3 regions of the Streptomyces sp. NPDC079141 genome follow, and region 1 is predicted to be linked to each of the others. Evidence: riboswitches for the same ligand, from Rfam matches in the RefSeq annotation. Region 1 holds a riboswitch; each other region holds the start of a gene.

Region 1 (5,604 bases):
CACCGTCCGCCCGCTACGTCCTGCCCGAGTTCACGGAACGCACCAGCTACGGGAGCCGGACGATGGATCCGTACTCGAAGCTGCTGGAGGAGCGGATCGTCTTCCTCGGGACGCAGGTCGACGACGCCTCGGCGAACGACGTGATGGCGCAGTTCATGTATCTGGAGCACAAGGACCCGGACCGGGAGATCTCCCTGTACGTCAACTCTCCCGGCGGCTCGTTCAGCGCCATGTCCGCGATCTACGACACCATGCAGTACGTCGCCTGCGACGTGGAGACGATCCTGCTGGGGCAGGCCGGGCCGACCGCCGCGGTGCTGCTGGCCGCGGGCACTCCGGGCAAGCGGTACGCGCTGCCCGACGCGCGCGTGGTGATCAGCCAGCCCGCGCTGCCGGAGCCGGTGCAGGGTCAGGCGAGCGACCTGGCCATCCAGGCGGACGAACTGACGCGCATCCGGACCCGCCTGGAGGAGATGCTCGTACGCCACACCGGGCGCAGCCCGGAGCAGGTGAGCGCGGACATCGAGCGGGACAAGGTGCTGAACGCGCAAGAGGCGCTGGAGTACGGGCTCGTGGACGGCATCATCCCCAGCCGCAAGGCCTCCCGCCCCGCCCCCGGCGCGAGGTGAGCCGCGGATGCTGCCACCGGAGCTGCCGCCCCTGCCCGCACTCACGCGCGCGGAGGGCGAGTTGATCGACCGTTACCTCGATGTGGTCGACCTGCTCGGCAGGATCAACCCCGCGCACCACGGGGACACCTACCGCGGACTGCGCGCCGCCCAGGCCCTGGTGAGCAGGGCGGCCGAGCTGCGGGACGCGCTGACGCTGATGCACCAGCGCGGCGAGACCGAGCTGCACGCCCCCACGCTGGCGCGTGCGCTGCGGGTGCTGGACGGCGAGCGCCGCACCGCTCGCGTCACCGTGCCCCCACGCCCCGACAGTTGACGGGGCGCGACTCCGGTCCGGAGCGTCCGGCGAGCTGACGAGACGTCCGGACCGGAGTCGAAACGGACCAAAAGAGGTACCCCCTTTCGGCGTAGTCGCCCGTCCTCTTGCAGGCCCGTCAAGGTTGCGCAACGCGCGTAGCCCCGCGGCGGAATTGGTCGTTCCGGTGCTGGTCCGGGCATCCCCAGCACCCTCGACAGTCATTCGAACAGCCCAGTGTCCACCCGAACGGGTGAGTGGTGACTAACACCACAAATCCTCGGTTCTGTTGGGCTTTTCGGACATCCGTGAGTCAAGATCCCTGTCTGACGACAAGCCCCCGCCGCAGCGGCGGGGCGGTCCGGGCGGACGCCGAGTCCTGCCGCCGCCCGGATGACCGAGTCGACAGGAGTGGATCGGCAGGAGTGGAGGACCCAAGCATGACGGGTCGCCGGCACGGACGACTGTCCGGACCGAGCAGCCCTTGGGGTGAAGCCGCGGCAACGCGGCCGGGCCACTTCGCCAGCCCGAATCCGACAGGTCATCCTTCACAGGCGGCTGACGAAGGGTTGCGCATGACTGCGCTCAATCGTGTCCCGTCGCTGATGGCCCGGGCCGGTACGGCCTCGGCACTGACCATCGCCGCCGTGGGCGGCTCGATCGTGGCCCCCGGCTTCGCCGCCGAAGCAGAGGCGGCCACACCGGCGACGAAGGCACTCCAGGTCGCGGAGTCCAAGAAGGGCTCCCCCTACAAGTACGGCGCCACCGGTCCACGCCGCTTCGACTGCTCCGGGCTCACGCTGTACTCGTACAAGAAGGCGGGCAAGAGCCTGCCGCGCACAGCGGCCCAGCAGTACAACAAGACCCGCCACATCACCGCCAAGAACCGCAAGGCCGGCGACCTGGTGTTCTTCCACTCGGGATCGAACGTCTACCACGTCGGTATCTACGCCGGGAAGGGGAAGATCTGGCACGCCCCCAAGACCGGGGATGTGGTGCGTCTGCAGAAGATCTGGACCAGCAGCGTCTGGTACGGCCGGGTGAGCTGACCGGCGCCCGAGGGACGGCGGCGACCTGACCCGCCGCCGTCCCGACGGGCCCTCATACCACCGTCTCCAGGAGCAGCGCCGCCCCCAGAGCCGTCAGCGCGGTGCCCGTGACGGCCTCGACGACCCGGGCGGCACGCGGCCGGCGCAGCCACCGGCCCAGCCGGTCCACCAGCAGGGCCACCGCCGGGAACCACAGCAGGGCGAACACCACCACGATCAGTGCCAGCAGCAGCGTCCGGGGCAGCGCGGGAGCGCCCGCGGGCACGAACTGCGGCAGCAGGCTCAGGAAGGTGATCGGCGCCTTGGGGTTCAGGGCGTTGGTGACGAACCCCTGCCGCAACGGACGCGCGGCCGGCGGCGCCTCGTCGGGTGCGATGGTCCGCGGCCGGCGCAGATCCAGCAGGGTCCGGGCGCCCAGGTACAACACATAGGCGCCGCCGAGCAGTTGGAGCGTCCGGAACAGCGCGGGCACGGCGGTCAGCACGGCGGCGACCCCGGCCACCGCCAGTGCCGTGTGCAGCAGCAGCCCGCCCGCGATGCCGAGCGCGCAGGCGATGCCGGCCCGGCGTGAGACCAGGGCGTTGCGTACGACGACGGTGAAGTCGGCGCCGGGCATGGCGACCATGCCGGCCGCGACCCCGGTGAAGGCGATGAGCTGTCCGTCCATGACGCCAGCCTGCCGCGCCGGAGCCTTCAGCAGGTATTACGAGTATTCTGGGTCTTCCTTAAGCAATGCTTTAGGCAGGACGCCATGTACGACCCCACACGGCTCGCCGCGCTGGTCGCCGTCGCGGAGGCCGGCTCCATCACCCGGGCCGCGGAACGCCTCGGCTACACCCCGCCCGCGCTCTCCCAGCAACTGGCCAAGCTGGAGCGGGAGGCGGGCACCACCCTGCTGGTCCGCCACCACCGCGGCACGCGGCTGACCGGGGCGGGCGAGCTGCTGGTGGCCCGGGCCCGCCGGGTGCTGGACGAGCTGGAGCAGGCGCGGCACGAACTGGCCCGGCTGACCGGGCTGTCCGGCGGCACGCTCCGGCTCGGCACCTTCCAGACCGCGGGCGTGCATCTGCTGCCGCCGGTGCTGAGCGCGTTCCGCCGGGCCCATCCGGACGTGGAACTGACCGTCGCCAACCATGAACCGCCGGCCGGGGTCGCCGCGGTGGCCGCCGGTGAGATCGATCTGGCGCTGACCCACACCTATGAGCCGGCCGAGCCGGTGCCGCTGCCGGCCTCCGTCACTCTGGAGCCGCTGCTGGTGGAGGAGTTGGTCCTGGTGACCGCCCCCGGCCATGTCCTCGCCTCGGGCGGCGCACGGCTCCCGCTGGCCGAGCTCGCCGGGCAGCCCCTGATCAGCATGGCGCCGGACCATCCGGCCCGGCAGGGCGTGGAGGCGGTGCTGGCGCGGGCCGGGGCGACGCCGTCGGTGCTGGTCGCGACGCCCGTGTACGCGCTGGTGTGCGCGCTGGTCAGCGCCGGCCTCGGGGTCGGGGTGGTACCGGAGATGGTGGCGCGGACCGCGGCCACGCCGGTGGGGGTGCGGCCGCTGGAAGGGGGCGGGTTGCGTCGTACGATCTCTCTCGCCCGTCGGACCGACACGACGTCACCGGCCGTGGACGCGTTCCGGGCGCTGCTGCGGGGGGCCTTCGGCCGGGCGCATTAGACCTTCACGGCTCCTGCTGTCCCGCCGCTGTCACCGGCTGCGCCGGTACCGTCCACGGCAGTTCGATGGAGACCGTCTTGCCGCCCTCGCGGGTGGGCCGGACTCTGAGTCTGCCGCCGCACTCGGCGGTCAGCCAGCGGATGATGACCAGGCCGCGGCCGTTGTCCTGCTGGACGGCGGCGGGCAGGCGCTTGGGGAAGCGCGGGTGGCTGTCGGTGACGCCGATGCGCAGCTGTTCGTCACGGTGCAGCTCGATGTCCACCGTGAAGGTGGGTGACTGGCCGAAGGTGTGCTGTACGGCGTTCGTGGCGAGTTCGGAGACGATCAGCCGGATGGTGTCGACGACTTCGGTGTCCCCCGCCAGGCCCCACTCCGCGAGGGTGCCGACGACATAGCCGCGGGCCGCGGAGACCGAGGCGGGATCGCTCGGCAGAGTGACGGATGCTTCCAGATGGTCTGCCATGGCGACGTCGTCCCTTTCCCACGGGACCGGAGTCCGACACGGAGCGGATGGTTCGAGTACGGTCCCGGACTGGTGCTTCTTCGCCAGACTGCCATTACCCCGCCGGTCACGGTGGCGATCCACCAAGATATGCATATATCTGTCGCTCGAAGCGGTGAACTCTGCTACGCGAGACCGTATTTGGGCGGCCCGGTTGGAGTAAGGAGTAGCGCATGCAGCACGGTCCCGCGGTGCGCCGCCGCAAGTTGGGCGCAGAACTGCGCGCGTTGCGCACCGGTGCGGGGCTCACCAGTGGCGAGGCGGCGCGGCTGGTGGGCTGGCACCAGTCGAAGGTGAGCCGGATCGAGACCGGCGCCAGCGGCGTGAAATCGGCCGATGTGCGGTTACTGCTGGACGCCTACGGCGTCGGCGACTCCCAACTGCGCGAGCTGCTTCTGGTGTTGGCGGGCGACGACGCGGGCGGCGGCCGGCACCACTGGTGGCATGCGTACCGCGGGGTGCTGCCGCCGACGTACCGGGACTTCATCAGCCTGGAGTCCCAGGCCAGCGCGATGCGCACCTTGGAGACCTCGGTGGTGCCGGGGCTGTTGCAGACTCCCGAGTACGCACGTGCCGTGACCAGGGCCGCGGTGGGCGGACTTGAGGACGCGGACGAGCGTCTGGACGCCCTGGTCGAGGTGCGGCTGGCCCGGCAGACGGTGCTGCGGGGCGCGCCGCCGCTGGAGCTGAGCGCGGTGCTGGACGAGGCGGTGCTGCACCGGGAGATCGGCGGTCCGGACGTCATGGCGCGACAGCTGGGACGGCTGGTGGAGGCGGGGCGGTTGCCGCAAGTGCGCCTGCAGGTCCTGCCGTTTGCGGCCGGTGCGCACGTCGGCATCACCGGGCCTTTCGTTATCTTCTCATTTTCGCGCACTTCTGATCTGGACGTGGTTGTTCTCGACCATTTGACGAGTAGCCTCTACCTCGAACGGAAAGAAGACCTCCGGGCCTATACGGAGGCGTTCAACACCCTTCAGATCCACGCCCTTTCGCCCGAGGACTCGTTGGATTACATCGCCGGGATAGCTGACGGCGCGTAAGGAGGCACCATGTCTGCACTGCCTCGGAACGTACCTTCCAGTACCGATCTGCACGGCGTGCGGTGGCTGCGCAGCAGCTACAGCACGGGAGCGAACAACTGCGTCGAGACCGCTCGGCCCCTGACCGGCCCGTGGGCCGGACTGCTCGCCGTACGCGACTCCAAGGACCAGGCCGGACCCGCGCTGCTCTTCTCCCCCGAGAGCTGGGCGGAGTTCACGGCCGCGGCCCACCAGGTCTGATCAGTCCCGCAGCCCGCGAGCCACGGCCGTGTCACGCCGACTCATGGTCGTGTTTCGCCGATCACCCGTACAGCGCGTTCGATCTGCCCCTCGGAGAGGTCCGCGCGGGCGGTCAGCCGCAGCCGGGAAATGCCGTCGGGAACGGAAGGAGGACGGAAGCAGCCCACGGCAAGACCCGCGCCCCGGCAG
Region 2 (5,604 bases), on a different contig from region 1:
GGCACCTCCTCCGCGGCCGACCGCAGCGCCTCCGCCAGCACCGCGTCCCCCGGTGACGTCTCCCCGATCGCCGGAATCGCCGTGACGACGACCGCGTCGCACGTGTCGTCGGCCAGCGCGCGCGACAGGGCCTTGCGGAAGTCCTCCGCCGACGCCCCGGTCGTCAGGTCCAGCGGGGGCAGCGGCCGCAGCCCCTCGGAGAGGCACGCGTCGTACGTCAGCAGCCCCAGGGACTCGGAGTTCCCGAGGATCGCCACCCGTGGGCCGGCCGGCAGCGGCTGGCGGGCGAGCAGCAGCCCCGCGTCCACGAGTTCGGTGATCGTGTCCACGCGGATCACGCCGGCCTGCCGGAGCAGCGCGGAGACCGTGGCGTGCGGCAGCCGTGTCGCCCGTACCGCGTGCCCCTGGGGCGCGGCCCCGCCGTGGCGTGCCCCCTGGACGACGACGAGCGGCTTGCCGGCCGCCGTGCGCCGGGCGAGGCGGGTGAACTTGCGCGGGTTGCCGATGGACTCCAGGTACATGAGGACGACGTCGGTGTCCGGGTCGTCGTACCAGTACTGGAGTACGTCGTTGCCGGAGACGTCGGCCCGGTTCCCGGAGGAGACGAAGGTGGACACGCCCGTGTCGCCGGTGACCCCTCCCCCGCGCCGGTGCAGCCGGGACAGCAGGGCGATGCCGATGGCGCCGGACTGGGCGAACAGCCCGATCCGGCCGGGCCTCGGTGTCTCGGGGGCCAGGGAGGCGTTGAGCCGGACGTCCGGCGAGGTGTTGATGATCCCGAAGGCGTTCGGACCGATGAGGCGCATCCCGTACGCGCGTGCGTGCCGGACGAGTTCGCGCTGTCGCTCGCGGCCTTCGGGACCGCTCTCGGCGTATCCGGCGGAGACCACGACCAGCCCCTGCACGCCGTGCTCGCCGCACTCGCCGACGACCTCGGGGACCTGGTCGGCCGGAACGGCCACGACCGCGAGGTCCACGTGCCCCTCGATCTCCCGCACCGAGCGGTACGCGGGCACGCCGTCGACGTCCTTCAGGTCCTCGGGGAAGGCCTTGTTCACGGCGTACAGCCGGCCCGTGAACCCGGCGTCCCGGATGTTGCCCAGGACGCTGCGGCCCACGCCGCCCGGAGCGCGGCCGACCCCGATGACGGCGACGGAGCCGGGCGTCAGCAGCCGCTGCACGGACCTCGCCTCGGCGCGCTGTTCGCGCGCGTACTGCACGGCGAGCGACCGGTCGGTGGGCTCCAGGTCGAACTCCAGGCGTACGACGCCGTCCTCGAAGCTGCGCTTCTGGGTGTATCCGGCGTCCGTGAACACCTTGATCATCTTGGTGTTGGCGGGCAGCACCTCCGCGGCGAAGCGGCGGATCCCGCGCTCGCGGGCGACGGCGCCGATGTGTTCGAGGAGCGCGGAGGCTACGCCGCGCCCCTGGTGGGCGTCCTGGACCAGGAAGGCGACCTCGGCCTCGTCGGCGGGGGCCGATGCGGGCATACCGTCGGCGCCAATGCGGTCATAGCGTACGGTTGCGATGAACTCGCCGCCGATCGTGGCCGCGAGTCCCACCCTGTCCACAAAGTCGTGGTGCGTGAAGCGGTGGACGTCCTTGGCGGACAGACGCGGGTAGGGCGCGAAGAAGCGGTAGTACTTCGACTCGTCCGAGACCTGCTCGTAGAAGCTGACCAGGCGCTCGGCGTCATCAACGGTGATGGGGCGGATGCGCGCGGTGCCGCCGTCGCGCAGCACCACGTCGGCTTCCCAGTGGGCGGGGTACTCGTGCCGGTCCGACGCGCTCTGCATGGGGCCCAGAGTACGGCTCGCGTACGACAACGGCGCGAGGCAGTCTGTGGAGGACGAGTGTCGGACCGAGGCCGCGGTCCGACGACCACACGGAACGGGACGAAGGACCGTTCCGAGCACGCTTCACGTGTGGAACACTGGTCTAGACAACCTGAGAACCTGAAGGGCAGCATCACATGGCTGAGCGCCGCGTCAACGTCGGCTGGGCCGAGGGCCTCCACGCCCGCCCCGCCTCCATCTTCGTCCGAGCCGCCACGGCCGCAGGCGTCCCGGTGACGATCGCCAAGACTGACGGCAACCCCGTCAACGCGGCCTCCATGCTGGCCGTTCTCGGCCTGGGCGCCCAGGGCGGCGAGGAGATCGTCCTCGCCTCCGAGGCCGAGGGCGCGGACATCGCTCTCGACCGCCTCGCGAAGCTGGTCGCCGAGGGTCTTGAGGAGCTCCCCGAGACCGTCTGAGCACCCCTCGCATGAGCGGTGAAGCCGCGCCGGCATTTCCTGCCGGCGCGGCTTCGCTGTTTTCGGGCAGACGGCCGCCGGAATTCACGGCACACCTGAAAAATGGCAGCGGAAATTACCCGCCGCCGAATATCATCTCTTTGTATACGGCCACCGTGTTAATGCCGCAGGCTCGGCATGTTTACGGGATGTTGCGAATTCCTCACACGCTCCGCGCGATCACCCCCGCCGGGGAAGCGCAGCCGGTGCACGCCGCTCGACCGTTCGGTGTGCAGGGCCGTGATCGCCCGCGCCCGCTCGCTGTCACCACGCGCCACCGCGTCCACGATCGCCCCGTGCTCCGCCCAGGACTCGGCGGGGCTGACCGGCGCGTCCACCGCGTACATCCAGGCGATCTTGTGGCGTAGCTGGGTCAGCATCGAGGTCAGGGCCGGGCTGCCGGAGGCCTGGGCGAGCGTCTCGTGGAACCAGCCGCCCAGGGAGCGCAGATCCTCGCTGTTGCCCCGCCTGGCCCGCTCCTGCCCCAGCCTGACGAGGCCGCGCAGCACCTTCAGGTGGGCCTCGGTGCGCCGCTGGGCGGCCCTGGCGGCGCCGAGCGGCTCCAGGAGCGTACGCATCTCCAGCAGGTCGGCGGCCTCCTGCTCGGTCGGTTCCGCCACGCACGCGCCCGCGTGCCGCCGGGTCACCACGAAACCCTCCGCCTCCAGGGTGCGCAGGGCCTCCCGGACGGGGACGCGCGAGACGCCGTAGCGGCGCGCGAGCAGTTCCTCGGTGAGCCGGCTGCCGCGCTCGTAGACACCGGCGACGATGTCGTCCCGGATCGCCGTGCATACCGAGTGCGCCGGAATACGCATGACCGACCTCCGCTTTAATCCCCGTGAAACGTCGACGATTGACGCGTGTTCAGTGACTCTATTGCAGTGAGCCGGAATTTCCGATGGCGGGCCGGAATCCATGGATATTTTTTGGACAGTCGGGGCGCAGAAACGACGAAAGCCCCGACTCGGGGAGCCGGGGCTTCAGGAGGTGGAGCTGCCTGTCGTCAGACGTTCACGCCGTGCGAGCGGAGGTAGGCGACGGGGTCGATGTCGGAGCCGTACTCCGCCGTCGTACGGGCCTCGAAGTGCAGGTGCGGTCCGGTGACGTTGCCGGTCGCGCCGGACAGGCCTATCTGCTGGCCCGGGGTGACGGTCTGACCGACCGAGACGCCGATGGACGACAGGTGGCCGTACTGGGTGTACGTGCCGTCGTTCATCTTGATCACGATCTGGTTGCCGTACGCCCCGCCCCAGCCGGCCTCGACGACGGTGCCCATGCCGACCGAGCGGACGGAGGTGCCGCTGGAGGCGTGGAAGTCGACGCCGGTGTGGCTGCCGGAGGACCAGACGGCACCGCCGGCCTTGTAGCTGGTGGAGACGTAGGAGCCGGCGATCGGGGTGACGAAGGTGTTGAGGCGCTTGCGCTCGGCCTCGCGCGCGGCGCGCTCCTTGGCCTCGCGGGCCTCCTTGGCCGCCTCGGCGGCCTTCTTGCGCGCGGCCTCCTCGGCCTTCTTGCGCTGCTCCGCCTCGTCGGCGGCCTGCTGCTGGGCGGCGGCCTGGGCGTCGATCTTGTCGGCGATCGAGTCGCCGATGGTGATCACCGGGGTGAGGCCGGTCTGCTCGGCGGTGGCTTCCGCGGCGAGCGCCGGGGCGGCGAGGGTGCCGATGACGCCGGTGGTGGTGAGTGCCGCGACGCCCGCCGCACGGGCGGTGGTGCGCTGCATCCTGCTGGGACGACGGTGCTTCCCGGTGGCGCGCGTGAACGCCATGTAGTGGCTGATCCTTTCCTTCCCTCTCGCCTACCGGGTTAGCTGACGGGTTCGGAGCAGGAAGGTCTCCTACGGACCCCCTCGCGACACGCGCGGGCGTCCGATTCACCCCAGGGACTGCGATGGGTCCCCGGCTCCCCTGGCTCGCGCCGTACGGGGACTCGGCGATGACTGTCCGGTGCCGCGGACGCGGCGCACTGCTCGGACGGACAGCCCGGATGACGCTAAAGGGGACAACTTTCAATCCCCAAACGGATCACGGCTTTTGTAGCGCATGCCACAGGTCAGACAGGCAACCTCTCACTCAATTCGGACATTAAGGGGCCCTGGTGACACATCAGTCACCAGGGCCCCTGCGCGCGCGTGCCTCTATTCCGCGGACACCACGGTCACTTCACCGATGCCGAGGGCCTCCACCGGCTCCTTGATCGCCGCCGCGTCGCCGACGAGGACCGTGACCAGACGGTCCACCGGGAACGCGCTCACGACGGCCGCGGTGGCCTCCACGGTGCCGGTCACGGCGAGCCTGCGGTACAGCGTGGCCTGGTAGTCGTCGGGCAGGTGCTGCTCGACCTGGTCGGCCAGCGTGCTCGCCACGGCCGCGGCCGTCTCGTACTTCAGCGGCGCCACCCCGACGAGGTTCTGCACGGCGACATCGCGCTCGGCGTCGGTGAGCCCCCCTGCGGCGAGCGTGCGCAGCACCGTCCACAGGTCCTCAAGGGCGGGGCCGGTGTTGGGGGTGTCGACGGAGCCGCTGATGGCGAGCATCGCCGCGCCCGAGCCGTCCGGGGCCGAGCGCATCACCTGCGCGAAGGCCCGCACACCGTAGGTGTAGCCCTTTTCCTCGCGCAGGACCCGGTCCAGGCGGGAGGTGAGGGTGCCGCCGAGGCAGTACGTGCCGAGCACCTGCGCGGGCCACACCAGGTCGTGCCGGTCGGGGCCGACGCGGCCGATCAGCAACTGCGTCTGGACGGCGCCGGGCCGGTCCACGATGACGACCCGTCCGGTGTCGTCGGCGGTGACCGGGGGCACCGGCCGCGGCTCGGCCCGGGAGCCGGTCCAGGCGCCGAGGGTGTCACCGAGGAGCGCGTCGAGGTCAGTGCCGGTCAGGTCGCCGACGACCACCGCGGTGGCCGTGGCGGGGCGTACGTGCTTCTCGTAGAAGGCACGGACGGCCGCGGAGTCGATGCCGGCGACCGTCTCCTCGGTGCCCTGGCGCGGGCGCGACATGCGCGCGGTCACCGGGAACAGCTCCTTGGAGAGCTCCTTCGCCGCGCGCCGGGAGGGGTTGGCCAGCTCGTGCGGGATCTCGTCGAGGCGGTTGCGGACCAGCCGCTCGACCTCGCTGTCGGCGAACGCGGGCGCCCTGAGCGCGTCGGCGAGCAGACCGAGCGCCTTGGGCAGCCGGGAGACCGGCACTTCCAGGGAGAGCCGTACGCCCGGGTGGTCGGCGTGCGCGTCGAGAGTGGCGCCGCACCGCTCCAGCTCGGCGGCGAACTCCTCGGCGGTGTGCTTGTCGGTGCCCTCGGAGAAGGCGCGCGCC
Region 3 (5,604 bases), on a different contig from region 1:
CTGCTCGATCTCGCCGTCGCGGACCATCTTCCAGAACTCGGCGCCGTCCGCGGGGTCGGACAGCGGAAGGTTCACATTGCGCACGCCCGTCAGCTCGACGTCGGGGCCCTCCAGCTTCTGGTCCGCCGCGTTGCGGAAGTCGAAGATCGTGTGCAGGCCCAGGGAGTCGAGGAAGGCCGCGTCGTCCTCGGTCGCGTGCGCGAGGTGGCCACTGCGGAACAGCACTCCGTGGCGCACCCGCCGTCCGTCCACGGTCGGCAGTCCGCCCACGTCGCGGAAGTTGCGGACTCCGGCCAGCTCGGGCTCGGTCGACGGGATCTGCTGCGTCACGGGGGCTCCTCCCAGCCGATGCCGCCGACGCGGCTCGTCGACGGCACCTCTCGACCATACGACATGGGTTTCCAGGGCAATGAGTTGTCCACAGGCGGTTGTCCACAGGCATTGCCGCGCAGGCCCGGGACGCTTGATGATGTTGTTCCTTGAGTGTGGATGTGCGGATCTGTGAGGTGTGCATGCTGGAGATCTCCGACGACGGACGTACGTGGATGCTGTCCGGGCCGACCAGCAGTTACGCCCTGCACCTCAACGCGGACGACGAGCTGCTGCACCTGCACTGGGGAGCGCGCATCGCCCTGGCCGACGCCGAGGCGCTCGCGGCCCGTCCGCTGCCGGACCACTGGCCCTTCGAGTCCCGGCTCGACGGACGCGAGGAGTACCCGGTCGAGGGCGGCCCCCGATTCGTCCGGCCCGCCCTGTCCGTGCGCACCGAGGAGCGGCGCGGCACCGAGTGGAGCTTCGAGCGGTCCGAGACCCGGGACGACGAGCTGCGGCTGCGGTTCCGCGACGGCAGGCTCCTCGTCACGCTCCACTACCGCATGCGCGCCGATGTCGTCGAGCGCTGGGTGACCCTGCACAACGACGGGCCCGCGATCGAGGTGCTGCGGGCGGACTCCGCCACCTGGACGCTGCCCGAGCGGGAGGACTGGCGGCTCTCCCAGCTGCACGGCCGCTGGGCCGCCGAGTCCCGCCTGGTGCGCTCCCCGCTCACCTACGGTGAGAAGATCATCGGCAGCCGCCGCGGCCACACCGGACACCAGCACCTGCCCTGGGTGGCCCTCGACACCGACGCCACCGAGGAGCGCGGCGAGGTCTACGGCTGTGCCCTGGGCTGGTCGGGGTCCTGGCGGATCGCCGTCGCCCAACTTCCCGACGCGCGCGTGCAGATCACCGGCGGTGCCGGGTACGACGACTCCGGGCTGCTCCGGCTGGCGGCGGGGGAGTCGTTCACCGCACCCGTATTCGCCGGTCTGTGGAGCGACGGCGGCTTCGGCGGGGCGAGCCGGGCCTGGCACGCGTACCAGCGCGCGCATGTGGTGCCGGACGCCGACCGGGACCGGCCGGTGCTGTTCAACTCCTGGGAGGCCACGGAGTTCGACATCTCCGAGGAACAGCAGCTCGCGCTCGCCCGGCGGGCCGCGGCGATCGGCGTCGAGCTGTTCGTGGTCGACGACGGCTGGTTCGGGACGCGCACGAGCGACCGCGCGGGGCTCGGCGACTGGACCCCCAACGCCGACCGCTTCCCGGACGGCCTCAAACCGCTCGCCGACCAGGTGCGCGAACTCGGCATGCGGTTCGGCATCTGGGTCGAACCGGAGATGGTCAACCCGGACAGCGACCTGTACCGCGCGCACCCGGACTGGGTGCAGCACCATCCGGGACGAAAGCGGACGGAGTTCCGCAATCAGCTCGTACTGAACCTCGCGCGCGAGGACGTCCAGGAGTACCTCTGGACCCAGCTCGACGGACTCCTCTCCAGCGCTCCGATCGACTATGTGAAGTGGGACTTCAACCGCTGCTTCACCGACGCGGGCTGGCCCGGGGAGCCGTACCCGCAGCGGCTGTGGGTCGACCACGTGCACGCCTTCTACGGCCTGCTGGACCGGCTGCGGGCCGCCCACCCCGGCGTCGCCTTCGAGTCCTGCTCGGGCGGTGGCGGCCGGATCGACCTCGGGGTGCTGAGCCGTACCGACCAGGTGTGGACCTCCGACAACACCGACCCGCTCGACCGGCTCGCCATCCAGCACGGCTTCAGCCAGATCCACCCCGCGCGCGTCATGGCGGCCTGGGTCACGGACAGCCCCAACGCCATGCTCAACGGCCGGATCAGCTCCCTGCGGTTCCGGTTCGTCAGCGCGATGGCCGGGGTGCTCGGAGTCGGCGGAGACCTCACACGATGGACCGAGGCGGAGCTGGCCGAGGCCCGCGGGTGGGTCGATCTCTACAAGCAGATCAGACCCCTCGTGCAGCGCGGAGACCTCTATCGGCTGCGGCCCCCGTCGGGCGGGCTGAGTGCTGTGCAGTACATGCTCGGCGACGAGACCGTCGTCCTCGCCTGGCTCCAGGCGCAGCGGTACGGCGAGCCGGTGCCGGCGGTGCGGCTGCGCGGGCTCGACCCGACAGCGGCGTACGAATGCCGCGAAACGGGCGAAGTGCACCGGGGTGCGGTCCTGATGCATCACGGGCTGCGCCTGGAATTGCGCGGAGACCTTGATGCGACGGTTCTCCGGCTGCGTCGCATCTGAGAGTTCTGTCCGAATTGCAGCCTTCATTCCAACTCGCTCTGGAGTAAAGGAGTCTGGAGCAACGTCACGTGAGCAGCGTCATATCCGTGACCGTGAGTCGCCCGTCATGTTCACGTAATTCAAGTGGTTTTCAAGGGGGTTTACGGAAACGGTGGCTCGCGTAATGCACGGAGGGTGACCGGGAATTCTCACAGGGGATCAAGAAGAACGCATTCATGCGGAACCTTCTGCTTGTCCCTTTGCGTCTTGGTCGCTTACGTTCGCCACCAATCCGGACGGACGCCGAATCCTGCCACCGTCCGGGATCCGCACACTTACCCGTACCCGGCAGGAGCGGGGGACCCACAGGCACAACCGCCTGCTCCGGTCTCCGGAACAGGCTTGGGGTCAAGTCGCGCCCAGCGCGCGGCCGGACATCTCCAGTCCGCACCCGACAGCTCACCTCGTAGGCGCCGGAGAGGAATTCGCCATGCCCGCGAGGGGTAAGCACCGCCGTCCCAAGACCCAGCGCTTCACCCGTTCGATCGCCGTCGCCGGAACCGGCGGCGCCGCGCTCGCCCTCCCGCTCCTGGGAGCAACCGGCGCCCACGCGGCCACGCCGCAGTCCGTTTCGGAAAAGGCCGTTCAGTCCCTTCCGGTGGCGGACAAGAAGGCCGCCGAGAAGAAGGCGACCGAAAAGAAGACCGCTGCGACCGGCTCGAAGACCTACACCGTGCGGTCGGGCGACTATCTGTCGAAGATCGCCGACGAGCAGGACGTCAGCGGTGGCTGGCGGAAGCTCTACCAGGACAACCGTGCGGCCGTCGGCACCGACCCGTCGCTGATCCACCCGGGCCTGGAGCTCTCGATCGGCAAGAAGGCCGCAGCCACGGACACGGCCGAGAAGTCCTCCGCGTCGCAGTCCTCCTCGAAGGCGTCCACGGACTCCTCCGAGTCGACGAAGTCCTCGGAGACCTCCGAGTCGAAGACCACGACGGCCACCCAGGCCGCCCAGTCCTCCGCCAGTGGCTTCTCCGCTCCGCTGGCCGGCGCGAGCATCAGCACCGGCTACAAGGTCGCGGGCAGCATGTGGTCCAGCGGCTACCACACCGGCACCGACTTCGCCGCTCCGACGGGCACCTCCCTCAAGGCCGTGGGCGCGGGCACCGTCGTCTCCGCCGGCTGGGCCGGCGCGTACGGCAACCAGGTCGTCATCAAGCTCGCCGACGGCTACTACGCCCAGTACGCCCACCTGTCCTCGCTCTCCGTCTCCAGCGGACAGTCGGTGACCGCGGGTCAGCAGGTCGGCCTCTCCGGTTCGACCGGCAACTCGACCGGCCCGCACCTGCACTTCGAGATCCGCACCACGCCGGACTACGGCTCGGACGTGGACCCGGTCGCCTACCTCCGCTCGAAGGGCGTCGCTCTCTGACGCCTCCTTCGGAACCCCCCGCCTGACACGCTGCCGAAGGCCGGACCTCGATCCCCGGGTCCGGCCTTCGGTGTTGCCGTGTCCGCGTGCGGCTGTCCTGCCGTCAGCCGGCCAGGTGGCGCAGGGCCACGGCCGCGTGGACGGCGATACCGGTGGCCATCGCGTCCTCGTCGAAGACGACCCGGTTGGAGTGGCAGTCGGGGGCGCCGTCCGCCGGCACCGAGGGCGGACGGGCGCCGAGCAGGGCCATGGCGCCGGGACGCGTCCGAGGACGTAACCGAAGTCCTCGGAGCCCATGACCGGGTCGGGCAACTCATGCAGGCGCCCGCTGCCGAGGAGGGCGGTGGCGGTGTCGTGGACCAGGCCGGCGAAGGCCGGGTTGTTCTTTCGTGATCGCCGTATTGCGGTCCTGTGGCGCGGGTGTCCAAAGCGTCGACAGCGGCAGGGGATTGGGCCAGAGTGATCTCTGTTGTGATGCAAGCGCTTTCTGTCGACTCGACTCGACTCGACTCCTGGAAGGAGCCGTGCCCATGCCGACCACGCGCAGAGCCTTCGCCGGACTGGCTGCCGGTGCCGCCCTGGCCGCCCTCGCCCCAGCGGCCGCCGCGAGCGCGGCCCCCCGTCACCGCCGTCTGATCGCCCACGACGACTTCCGCCGCGGACTGGGCCAGTGGGTGACCGAACTCCAGGACGGCGGTACGGTCACGGCCTCCCGCGGCGTCCTGGAGATCGACGTGCCGAGCGGTGCGACGATCTGGTTCGAGCGGCCCCTCGAAGGCCCGTACGTCCTCGAATACACCGCCACGCCCGTGTCGGAGGGAGGCGTCAACGACCGGGTCTCCGACCTCAACAACTTCTGGAACGCCCTCGACGTCCGTTCCCCCGACGACCTCTTCGCCACGCGGCGGGGCGGGGCCCTGGCGGAGTACGACCACCTCAAGACGTACTACGCCGGGTACGGGGCGAACTACAACACCACCACGCGGCTGCGCCGGTACGTCGGCGAGGCCGGTGTGCGCCCGCTGGTCTTCGACTACACCGAGCCGCTCCTCGTGGCGAACGCCCCGCACCGGGTCCGCATCGTCTCCGACGGCTCCGTCCAGCGGTGGTGGAACAACGGGCGGCTGGTCTTCGACCTCGCCGACCCGGAGCCGTACACGAGCGGACACTTCGCCTTCCGGACCGTGTGGAGCCACTTCCGGATCAGCGACTTCCGGGTGTGGCGGTTGAGCCCGCAACAGCCCTGATCGGAGGCTTATTCCGGGTTTGGCGAACCCTTTAGGAGTGGCTTATCTCACCGACCGTCAAGCCCTGCCTACGGTCGCGTAGGTCACATTCGAAGGTGAATCATGTGCCGATGTGGCAGACGATTCGAAGAGTGACAACAGAGCAGTGATCGGGTCGTACGTGGCGGTGGGGGACAGCTTCACCGAGGGCGTCGGCGACCCCGGCCCCGACGGGGCCTTCGTCGGCTGGGCCGACCGGTTCGCGGTGCTGCTCGCGGACCGCCGGCCCGAGGACGACTTCGACTACACCAACCTGGCCGTGCGGGGGAAACTGCTCGACCAGATCGTCGAGGACCAGCTTCCGAAGGCCGTCGAACTCGCGCCG

The links. A riboswitch is a leader RNA that binds a small molecule or an ion and turns the genes downstream of it on or off. The one in region 1 is predicted to bind cyclic di-AMP.
Positions count from the first base shown of each region.
Region 2: linked by a shared signal. The riboswitch ahead of AB0Q90_RS40130 (M23 family metallopeptidase) and the one ahead of AB0Q90_RS10410 (C40 family peptidase) in region 1 are both predicted to bind cyclic di-AMP.
Region 3: linked by a shared signal. The riboswitch ahead of AB0Q90_RS20515 (LysM peptidoglycan-binding domain-containing M23 family metallopeptidase) and the one ahead of AB0Q90_RS10410 (C40 family peptidase) in region 1 are both predicted to bind cyclic di-AMP.

Region 1 is NZ_JBFBLP010000003.1:153,077-158,680, reverse strand. It holds gene AB0Q90_RS10420 (ATP-dependent Clp protease proteolytic subunit) at 1-629, shown strand, start outside; gene AB0Q90_RS10415 (hypothetical protein) at 637-945, shown strand; cyclic di-AMP (ydaO/yuaA leader) riboswitch at 1,310-1,496, shown strand; gene AB0Q90_RS10410 (C40 family peptidase) at 1,500-1,973, shown strand; gene AB0Q90_RS10405 (LysE family translocator) at 2,026-2,640, opposite strand; gene AB0Q90_RS10400 (LysR family transcriptional regulator) at 2,725-3,633, shown strand; gene AB0Q90_RS10395 (ATP-binding protein) at 3,638-4,096, opposite strand; gene AB0Q90_RS10390 (helix-turn-helix transcriptional regulator) at 4,309-5,175, shown strand; gene AB0Q90_RS10385 (DUF397 domain-containing protein) at 5,185-5,415, shown strand; gene AB0Q90_RS10380 (8-amino-7-oxononanoate synthase) at 5,457-5,604, opposite strand, start outside.
Region 2 is NZ_JBFBLP010000026.1:74,080-79,683, forward strand. It holds gene AB0Q90_RS40115 (GNAT family N-acetyltransferase) at 1-1,796, opposite strand, end outside; gene AB0Q90_RS40120 (HPr family phosphocarrier protein) at 1,973-2,254, shown strand; gene AB0Q90_RS40125 (GntR family transcriptional regulator) at 2,413-3,108, opposite strand; gene AB0Q90_RS40130 (M23 family metallopeptidase) at 3,297-4,061, opposite strand; cyclic di-AMP (ydaO/yuaA leader) riboswitch at 4,074-4,238, opposite strand; gene AB0Q90_RS40135 (pitrilysin family protein) at 4,431-5,604, opposite strand, start outside.
Region 3 is NZ_JBFBLP010000007.1:44,658-50,261, reverse strand. It holds gene AB0Q90_RS20525 (tyrosine-protein phosphatase) at 1-330, opposite strand, end outside; gene AB0Q90_RS20520 (alpha-galactosidase) at 513-2,582, shown strand; cyclic di-AMP (ydaO/yuaA leader) riboswitch at 2,853-3,047, shown strand; gene AB0Q90_RS20515 (LysM peptidoglycan-binding domain-containing M23 family metallopeptidase) at 3,052-3,993, shown strand; gene AB0Q90_RS20510 (hypothetical protein) at 4,097-4,243, opposite strand; gene AB0Q90_RS20505 (DUF6250 domain-containing protein) at 4,524-5,240, shown strand; gene AB0Q90_RS20500 (SGNH/GDSL hydrolase family protein) at 5,386-5,604, shown strand, end outside.